DNA from 3 places in the Actinoplanes sp. NPDC051388 genome. Region 2 is predicted to be linked to each of the others. Evidence: predicted binding sites of a transcription regulator. Region 2 holds the regulator's gene; each other region holds the start of a gene.
What was found. Region 2 encodes HrcA, which represses chaperone genes, less so after heat shock. Its sites were predicted from a motif close to GGTTNGCACNCTCNNNNNGAGNGTGCNAACC; they were not measured.

Region 1 (3,272 bases), on a different contig from region 2:
GTCTTGCCGGCCTGCACCAGGGCCACGCCACCGCCGGGCACGATGCCCTCCTCGACGGCCGCCTTCGCGTTGCGAACGGCGTCCTCGATGCGGTGCTTGCGCTCCTTGAGCTCGACCTCGGTGGCCGCGCCGACCTTGATCACCGCAACGCCGCCGGCCAGCTTGGCCAGGCGCTCCTGCAGCTTCTCGCGGTCGTAGTCGGAGTCCGACTTCTCGATCTCGGCCCGGATCTGGTTGACCCGGCCCTGGATCTGCTCGGCGTTGCCGTTGCCGTCGACGATCGTGGTCTCGTCCTTGGTGATGACGATCTTGCGGGCCTGGCCCAGCAGCGACAGGTCAGCGGCGTCGAGCTTGAGGCCGACCTCCTCGCTGATGACCGTGCCGCCGGTCAGGATCGCGATGTCGTCCAGCATCGCCTTGCGACGGTCACCGAAGCCCGGGGCCTTGACGGCGACGGACTTGAAGGTGCCACGGACCTTGTTGACCACCAGGGTCGCCAGGGCCTCGCCCTCGACGTCCTCGGCGATGATCACGAGGGGCTTGCCGCCCTGCATGACCTTCTCCAGGACCGGGAGCAGGTCCTTGACCGCGGAGATCTTGCTGTTCGCGATCAGGATGTAGGGGTCGTCGAAGACGGCCTCCATGCGCTCGGCGTCGGTCATGAAGTACGCCGAGATGTAACCCTTGTCGAAGCGCATGCCCTCGGTGAGCTCCAGCTCGAGCCCGAAGGTGTTGCTCTCCTCGACGGTGATGACGCCTTCCTTGCCGACCTTGTCCATGGCCTCGGCGATGATCTCGCCGACCGTGGAGTCACCGGCGGAGATGGAGGCGGTGGAGGCGATCTGCTCCTTGGTCTCCACGTCCTTGCTGAGCTGCGTCAGCGCCTCGGAGACGCTGGCCACGGCGGCCTCGATTCCCCGCTTGAGGGCCATCGGGTTGGCGCCGGCCGCGACGTTGCGCAGGCCCTCGCGAACCAGGGCCTGGGCCAGGACGGTCGCCGTCGTGGTGCCGTCGCCGGCCACGTCGTCGGTCTTCTTGGCGACCTCCTTGACCAGCTCGGCGCCGATCTTCTCGAAGGTGCCCTCGAGCTCGATCTCCTTGGCGATCGACACACCATCGTTGGTGATGGTGGGAGCGCCCCACTTCTTCTCCAGCACGACGTTGCGGCCCTTGGGGCCGAGCGTCACCTTCACGGCGTCGGCGAGCTGGTTCATACCGCTCTCGAGGCCGCGACGAGCTTCCTCGTCGAATGCGATGATCTTGGCCATACGGCTGTGTCCTCCCGGACATTCACAGGAACCTCTGCGGACGTCGCCACCTGGCGATGCGACGTCCTCAGGCCGAGCCGGATAGCCCGCGACGACCGGCCCGTGCCGGACCACCGATGGCGGTGCCCGACCGGAACCTCACCGCCCCGACCTGCTTGGCACTCACATGGCGCGAGTGCCAATCACCTGTTTAGCACTCTCCAGGGGCGAGTGCAAGAAAGAACGCCTAGTCGCGAGACTAGTTCAGCTTATGGCGAAAACGCCTGCCGGGCGGTCGGAAAGGCGCAACCGGCTTGCCGCCCGCTCGCACGGGCGGTAGGCAGGCAGCATGGCGATGCTTGCAACCCCGCGGCTGTCGGCAACCCCGCAGCGCACCACCGTGCACCGGGTGACGCCCGGCGACGCGGCCCGGATGCGGGCGCTGCGCCTGGAGATGCTGGCCGACAGCCCGCTCGCGTTCCTGGAGACGCTGGCGCAGGCCGCGGCGCGCCCGCACGAGGACTTCCGGCGCCGCGTCGCGCAGGCGTCGGCCGGGCGGTCGCTGGCCCAGTTCGTGGCCGACCCGGGCGGCCCGCTGGTCGGGCACGCGGGCGGCACGGTGCTGCCCGAGGAGCCCGGCACCACGGTGGTGTTCGCGATCTACATCACACCCGCCCACCGCGGCACCGGGGTGCTGCCCGATCTGGTGGAGGCGGTCGCCGAGTGGTCGCGGCAGGCCGGGCGCACCGAGCTGATGCTCGAGGTGGTGGTCGGCAACGACCGGGCCGTGCGGGCATATGAGCGGCTGGGTTTCGCCGACACCGGGGTGCGCGTGCGGCACCCGGTGATCCCGGCCCTGACCGAGCTGCAGATGCGCCGGAGCGCCTGACATGCCGCGCGGCTGGCACCTCGCCCGCACCCTGCTCACCGCGGTGAACGGCACGACCGCGGTCGGGCTGCTGGTCGCCGTGGCGACCGGAGCCAAGATCCGGCGCGGGCGCAACGGCGTGCTGATCGCCGAGGGCTACCGCCGCAAGGTCCCCCCGGCCACCTGCTTCACGGTCGGCTCGGTGATCATGACGCGCCGCACCGCCGAGTGGCTGCTGGCCGAGGAGCGGGCCGACCTGCTGCACCACGAGAGCCGGCACGCGGGGCAATACGCCGTGCTCGGCCCGCTGTTCTGGCCGGCCTACTGGCTGTCCTGCGGTTACTCCTATGCGATGACCGGCTCCTACGGCTCCCGGAACGCCTTCGAGAGGCACGCCGGCCTGCACACCGGGGGCTACCGCGAGCTGCCGCTGCGCCCCTGGGCCGCGCGCTTCGTCAGATCGTCTCCTGCCACTCCATCCACGAGTCCACCGCCTGGAAGCCCATCGTCCGATTGATCGCGAGCATGTGCGCGTTGGACGTGGCGTTGAAGGTGTCGATCGCCTCGAGCGCGGGCTTGCGGGCCAGGGCGTGCTTCAGGTTCTCCAGCTTGACGATCAGGCCGAGCCGGTGACCGCGGTGCCCCGGATGGACCAGCGTGATGTGCTGCCAGATGTGCGTGTCGTGGACCTGCGGGCCGGACAGTGTGGTCCAGGCGACCAGCCGGCCGGTGGCGTCGTGCACGATGCCCCCGTGGATCCGGTCGATGCCCCGGTCCAGGCGGTTCTGCTCGGCCTCGCGGACCCGGTCGGCGTCGACCTTCTCCGGCTCCCACTCCAGGGCGCCGGTCGGCGCCTCGGTCATGAAGCTGCTGTCCAGCTCGGCCACGTCGTCGATGAACTCGTCGGGCGGCACGCCGAGCCAGGTGACCAGACGGTATCCGTCGGCATGGGTCCACGCCTCGGTCAGCATCGCGGCGAACCGGTCGAGGTCGGCGGTGCGCAGGTCGAGGCGGCTGCGGATCTCCGGCAGCGCCGGCGTGGCGCCCAGCATGGTCGCGAAGGCGCCGCCGTCGGGCTGTTGGTCCACCGTCTCGGCGATCAGCCGTTTGCGGCCCGCGGCCCGGGCCCGGCCGACGGCGAACTCGTGCAGCGCCCG
Region 2 (3,272 bases):
CGAGGACGGCACCCGGATGGCCGCCCGGATGCGCCGCGGCGAGCTGCCCTATCCGGACGACGACGTGGCCGCCGACCGCTACCTGGCCGCCGAGGAGGCGCTGACCAGGGCGGGGCTGGAGTGGTACGAGGTGTCCAACTGGGCGACCGGCCCGGCGGCGCGCTGTGCGCACAACATGCTCTATTGGACCGGCGGCGACTGGTGGGGGCTCGGGCCCGGCGCGCACAGCCACGTCGGCGGCGTGCGGTGGTGGAACGTCAAACACCCTTCGGCGTACGCCGGCCGGCTCGCCGAGGGGGTCTCGCCGGGCCACGGGCGGGAGTTGCTCACCGCCGACGACCAGCATGTGGAGGACGTGATGCTGCGGGTGCGCCTGCGGGACGGCATCGCCCTCGCGGACGTGGACGCGGACGGCGCTTCCCGGGCGTACGCGAATGGGCTCTTGGATCCTGAGGCTTTTGCGAGCGGGCGGCTGGAGCTCACCCTGCGCGGCCGGCTGCTCGCCGACGCGGTGGTGCGTGACCTGCTGCCCTGAGACCCAGGGCAGCAGATCGGCACTTCACTTCACGAGTCGGAAGGTCATCGGGTAGTGGTAGAGGACGCCCTCGTTGGCCTTCATGCCGCCGAGGATCGAGAAGACGATCACCACGACCCAGGTCACCAGCGGCAGGAAGAACAGCACGCCGAAGGTGCAGGCCGCGAGGACCGAGGCGATGATCGTGGCGACGCCCCAGGTGATCTGGAAGTTCAGCGCCTCCACCGAGTGCGCGCGCACGGTCGGCGACTCGTTGCCCTTGGCCAGCATCGCCACCAGCGGCGCGATGAACCCGACGATGATGCCACCGAAGTGCGCGATCAACGCCCAGGTCTTCTCGTCGTTGTTGGCATATCCCATGGGCGCGGGACCGCCCTGCGGAGCACCGTAGGCGCCGTAGCCACCCGCACCGGAGCCGGGCGGCGGGCCGTAGCCACCCGCACCGGAGCCGGGCGGCGGGCCGTAGCCACCCGCACCGGAGCCGGGCGGCGGGCCGTAACCACCGGCACCGGACGAAGGCGGCGGGTAGCCACCCGCGCCGGAGGACGGCGGAGGTGCGTAACCGCCTGCGCCCGAGGACGGCGGAGGAGAGCCGTACGTTGGCGGCTGCGGCGAGCCGTACGTTGGCGGCGGGGCTGATCCCGAGGTCGGATCGTTACCCGGGTGTGGGTTCATCGGTGCCGTCGGGTCGTAAGGATTACCGTCACCGGGCGGGCGAGGTGGTTCAGTCATGGCTGACACCGTAGGACCGCAGCTCAATACCGTCGAGAGCAACATGCTGTCAACGTCCGAGAATAGACATCCGACGACGCCTCCTCGCGATCATCGCGCGGCGGCCAGCAGCGACGTAGACTGGCACTCTGCGATCAGGAGTGCCAGCGAGCGGGGGAGGGGCCGGATGAGTCTGGACGACCGCAAGCTCGACGTCCTCCGGGCCATCGTCGAGGACTACGTCGCGACCCAGGAGCCGGTCGGCAGCAAGTCCCTGGTCGAGCGCCACCAGCTCGGTGTCTCCCCGGCCACCGTGCGCAACGACATGGCGGTCCTCGAGGAGGAGGGTTACATCCGGCAGCCGCACACCAGCGCCGGCCGGGTGCCCACCGACGCGGGTTACCGCCTCTTCGTCGACCGGCTGTCCCGGGTCAAGCCGCTGAGCCCGGCCGAGCGGCGGGCGATCGAGCGTTTCCTGGTCGGCGCGGTCGATCTCGATGACGTGGTGCATCGCACGGTGCGCCTGCTGGCCCAGCTCACCCGCCAGGTCGCGGTGGTGCAATATCCCAGCCTGGCCCGTTCGGCGGTGCGTCACCTCGAGCTGGTGCCGATCTCCACCACCCGGGTGATGCTGGTGATGATCGCCGACACCGGCCGGGTCGAGCAGCGGCTGGTCGAGTTGCCGGTGCCGACCGCCGCCGAGGATGTGACCGATCTGCGCCGCAAGGTGAACGAAAAGCTCTGCGGACAGCGGCTGGCGGACACCCCGCCGCTGGTGCAGGCGCTGGTCGACGACAGCGCACCGGAGAAGCGCACGACGATGGCCTGTCTGGCGTCGGTGTTGCTGGAAACGCTGGTGGAGCGGTCCGAGGAGCGGCTGGCGCTGGCCGGCACGGCTAATCTGACCCGTGGTGGCGTGCTCGACTTCCAGGGCACGCTGCGCCCGGTGCTCGAGGCGCTGGAGGAGGAGGTCATCCTTCTCAAGCTGATCGGCGAGGTGGAGCCGAGCACCACCCGGGTCCGGATCGGTGACGAGAACGAGATCGACAACCTGCGGTCGGCATCGGTGGTGAGCTCGGGTTATGGCCCTGGCACCACGATCGTGGGAGGGCTCGGCGTGCTCGGCCCGACCCGCATGGACTACCCCGGCACGATCGCCACCGTGCGTGCAGTGGCACGCTACGTTGGCGACCTACTGGCCCAGAATTGATTGATCTGCGCTTACATTGAGGACTCCAAAGCCCGTGGCGAAGGACTACTACGGAATTCTCGGCATCAGCCGGGAAGCCACCGACGACGAGATCAAGCGCGCCTACCGCAAGCTGGCCCGCCAGTACCACCCGGATGTGAATCCCGATCCGGAGGCGCACGAGAAGTTCAAGGACATCAACGCGGCGTACGAGGTCCTGTCGGACGACCAGAAGCGGCAGATCGTCGATCTCGGCGGTGACCCCCTGGCTCCCGGTGGCGGCGGCGCGGGTCCGGGTGGCCCCGGCGCCGGCCCGTTCGTCGGTTTCCAGGACATCATGGACGCGTTCTTCGGGTCCGCCGCCGGTGGCGCCTCGCGCGGCCCGCGTCCGCGCACGCGCGCCGGGGCCGATGCGATCCTGCGCCTCGAGCTCGACCTGGTGGAGACCGCGTTCGGCGTGGAGGCCCCGATCACCGTCGACACCGCGGTGCTCTGCACCCAGTGCTCCGGCGCCGGCACGGCCCCCGGCACCCACCTGGCCACCTGCGAGACCTGTGGCGGCCGGGGCGAGGTGCAGAGCGTGCAGCGCACGTTCCTGGGCCAGGTCGTCTCGTCCCGCCCGTGCCAGGTCTGCCAGGGCCACGGCACGGTGATCCCGAGCCCGTGCCCGACCTGCGCCGGCGACGGCCGCATCCGCACCCGCCGCAGCCTGACCGTGAAGATCCCGGCCGGCGTGGAGGACGGCATGCGCATCCGGCTGGCCCAGCAGGGCGAGGTCGGTCCGGGCGGCGGCACGGCCGGCGATCTCTATGTGGAGATCCACGAGCGGCCGCACGA
Region 3 (3,272 bases), on a different contig from region 2:
GGGCCCGGAGCCGCTTGAGCGAGAACGGCAGCACGTCGGTGACCTCCAGGCACCGGCCGAACGGCGTGGCGGCGGGCTGGTCGGCGTACACGTAAGCGATCTCCTGGTCCGCCAGGCGGCCACCCACCCGCTCGGCGAACGCCGCGACCAGGTGGGACCGCACGACCGCGGGGTCGGGGTCGAAGAGGTAGCGACCTACCGATCCGACCGGCGCGGGCTGGTCCGCTTCGCCGGTCAGCTCGTGCCACCTTTGCTCTGCACACATATACGCAGCACCCGGGGCTTGCTCTGCTTCCTCTGAGGAAGCGGCCGCCCGAAAGGGCGCAGAGCGCTCTGCGCCCTCAGAGGAAGCGGACCCAGAGGGCGCAGAGCGCTCTGCGCCCTCAGAGGAAGCGCGACCGTCGCCGTGGAGCGCCTGACCGCCCTCAACCTGGCCCCCCGCCGCCGAAAGCGCAGACCAAAGCGACGCCCGCCGCGGCACCTCGGCCAGCGGCCCGCACCAGAACGCCGCCTCGACCAGATCGCCGCCCACGCTCACCCACTCCCCCTCGGCCCCCGGCGGCAGCAACCCGTGATCGATGCCCGGCGCCAGCTTGAGCACCGTCCGCGGCACCCGCTCGGCCAGCCCGGCCACGAAATCCCACGGCGGCGAATAGGCGCTCGGGTCGAACACCCGCCCCCGTCCCGCCCGTCGCCGCGCCGGATCCGCGAACACCGCATCGAACCGTTCCACCGGCACGGTCGTGGCGTCGGCGCAGGCCACCGAGATGCGATCGCTCAACCCCAGCGCCTCGGCGTTCGCCGCCGCGATCGCCGCGGTCAGCGGGTCGGCGTCCACCGCGTACACCTCGATGCCCGCGCGGGCCGCGGCCAGCGCGTCCGAGCCCAGCCCGCAGCCGAGATCCGCCATCCGGCGCACGCCGGCCGCGACCAACCGGACGGCCCGACGCTCGGCGACCACCGATCGGGTCGCCTGCTCGAGACCCGGACGGGTGAAGAACATCGCATCCGCGGCCGGCCCGAACTTCGCCCGCGCCCGCCGGCGAAACTCGGCCTGGGTCAGCGCGGCCGCGGCCAGCGCGGGCTCGACACCACGACTGCGCAGGCCGGTGGCCGCGGTCAGCGGGTCGCCGCCGGCCAGGTCCGCCGCGGCCTCCAGGACATCACGACGGGTACGCAGCTCAGCCAGCAGTTCGAGGTCCACGATCGGCCATTCTCGCCTGCCATTCACCCCTGAGCGAACGGCTGGCACTCTGGTTGACGGAGTGCTAGTTCCGGCATAACCTCCGACTTAGCACTCTCACCATGAGGGTGCCAGCGTGTGCCCGTTCCGGGACGCGCTTGCGCCAGGCGGACCGGCACCCGCGACGACGGCCCCGCCCGGTGGCATGAGGCATTGAGTCCGGCCGCATTTCGGTCGGCAGAACGTACCCAGGAGGGTATGCCCGTGACTACCGCGACCAAGGTTGCGATCAAGCCGCTCGAGGACCGCATCGTGGTCCAGGCGAACGAGGCTGAGACGACCACGGCGTCGGGCATCGTGATCCCCGACACCGCCAAGGAGAAGCCGCAGGAGGGCACCGTCCTCGCTGTCGGCCCCGGCCGCATCGACGACAAGGGCAACCGCGTCCCGATCGACGTCAAGGTCGGCGAGACGGTGCTCTACTCGAAGTACGGCGGCACCGAGGTCAAGTACGCCGGCGAGGAGTACCTGGTGCTCTCCGCCCGCGACGTCCTCGCGGTCATCGAGAAGTAGACCTTTATTCACAGCGTTGCCGCCCTGGCCCGGCTCTCCGGTCCAGGGCGTCGGCGCGTTGAAGGGACCATAAATGGCGAAGATTCTGAGTTTCTCTGACGACGCCCGGCACCTGCTGGAGCACGGCGTCAACACGCTCGCCGACACGGTCAAGGTCACCCTCGGGCCGCGCGGCCGCAACGTCGTCCTCGACAAGAAGTTCGGCGCTCCGACGATCACCAACGACGGCGTGACCATCGCCAAGGAGATCGAGCTCTCGGACCCCTACCAGAACCTCGGCGCCCAGCTGGTCAAAGAGGTGGCGACCAAGACCAACGACATCGCCGGCGACGGCACCACCACGGCCACCGTGCTCGCCCAGGCGCTGGTCCGCGAGGGCCTGCGCAACGTGACCGCGGGCGCCAACCCGATCGGCCTCAAGCGGGGCATGGACCTGGCCGCCGAGGCCGTGTCCAAGGCGCTGCTGGAGAAGGCGGTCGAGGTCGCCGACCACAAGGCGATCGCGAACGTGGCCACCATCTCGGCCCAGGACGCCACGATCGGCGAGCTGATCGCCGAGGCGATGGACCGGGTCGGCCGCGACGGCGTCATCACGGTGGAGGAGGGTTCGGCGCTCAGCACCGAGCTCGAGATCACCGAGGGTCTGCAGTTCGACAAGGGCTTCATCTCGCCGAACTTCGTGACCGACGCCGAGTCGCAGGAGGTCGTCCTCGACGACCCCTACATCCTGATCACCACGCAGAAGATCTCCTCGGTCGAGGAGATGCTGCCGCTGCTGGAGAAGATCCTGCAGTCCAGCAAGCCGCTGCTGATCATCGCGGAGGACGTCGAGGGCCAGGCCCTGTCCACCCTGGTGGTCAACGCGATCCGCAAGACCTTCAAGGTCGCCGCGGTGAAGGCGCCGGGCTTCGGTGACCGCCGCAAGGCGATGCTGCAGGACATGGCGATCGCCACCGGCGGCGAGCTGATCGCGCCGGAGCTGGGTTACAAGCTCGACCAGGTGACGCCGGACATGCTGGGCAGCGCCCGGCGTGTGGTGGTCGACAAGGACAACACGACCATCGTCGACGGTGGCGGCAACGCCTCCGAGATCGGCGACCGCGTCGCGCAGATCCGCAAGGAGATCGAGGCGTCGGACTCCGACTGGGACCGGGAGAAGCTCGCCGAGCGGCTGGCCAAGCTGTCCGGCGGCATCGCGGTGATCCAGGTCGGCGCGGCCACCGAGGTTGAGATGAAGGAGCGCAAGCACCGCATCGAGGACGCCATCGCGGCGACCAAGGCTGCGGTCGAGGAAGGCACCGTCCCCGGTGGCGGCGCCGCGCTCTCGCAGATCATCCCGGTGCTCGACGGCAACCTCGGCCTCACCGGCGAGGAGGCGATCGGCGTCCAGATCGTCCGCAAGGCGCTGGACGAGCCGCTGCGCTGGATCGCGCAGAACGCCGGCCACGACGGTTACGTCGTGGTGGGCAAGGTGCGCGAGCTCGCTTGGGGCCACGGCCTCAACGCGGCCACCGAC

Region 1: a site for HrcA is predicted at 1,422-1,452, ahead of groL (chaperonin GroEL). Genes of this name have one in related genera too.
Region 3: a site for HrcA is predicted at 1,290-1,320, ahead of groES (co-chaperone GroES). Genes of this name have one in related genera too.

The regions. Positions count from the first base shown of each region.
Region 1 is NZ_JBVJIP010000002.1:705,794-709,065, reverse strand. Features, by position in the region: gene groL (chaperonin GroEL) at 1-1,268, opposite strand, end outside; gene ACZ6TI_RS07560 (GNAT family N-acetyltransferase) at 1,603-2,136, shown strand; gene ACZ6TI_RS07555 (hypothetical protein) at 2,138-2,632, shown strand; gene ACZ6TI_RS07550 (GNAT family N-acetyltransferase) at 2,571-3,272, opposite strand, start outside.
Region 2 is NZ_JBVJIP010000014.1:75,220-78,491, forward strand. Features, by position in the region: gene hemW (radical SAM family heme chaperone HemW) at 1-535, shown strand, start outside; gene ACZ6TI_RS31075 (DUF4870 domain-containing protein) at 560-895, opposite strand; gene hrcA (heat-inducible transcriptional repressor HrcA) at 1,434-2,456, shown strand; gene dnaJ (molecular chaperone DnaJ) at 2,491-3,272, shown strand, end outside.
Region 3 is NZ_JBVJIP010000003.1:382,116-385,387, reverse strand. Features, by position in the region: gene ACZ6TI_RS10280 (class I SAM-dependent methyltransferase) at 1-1,204, opposite strand, end outside; gene groES (co-chaperone GroES) at 1,442-1,756, shown strand; gene groL (chaperonin GroEL) at 1,830-3,272, shown strand, end outside.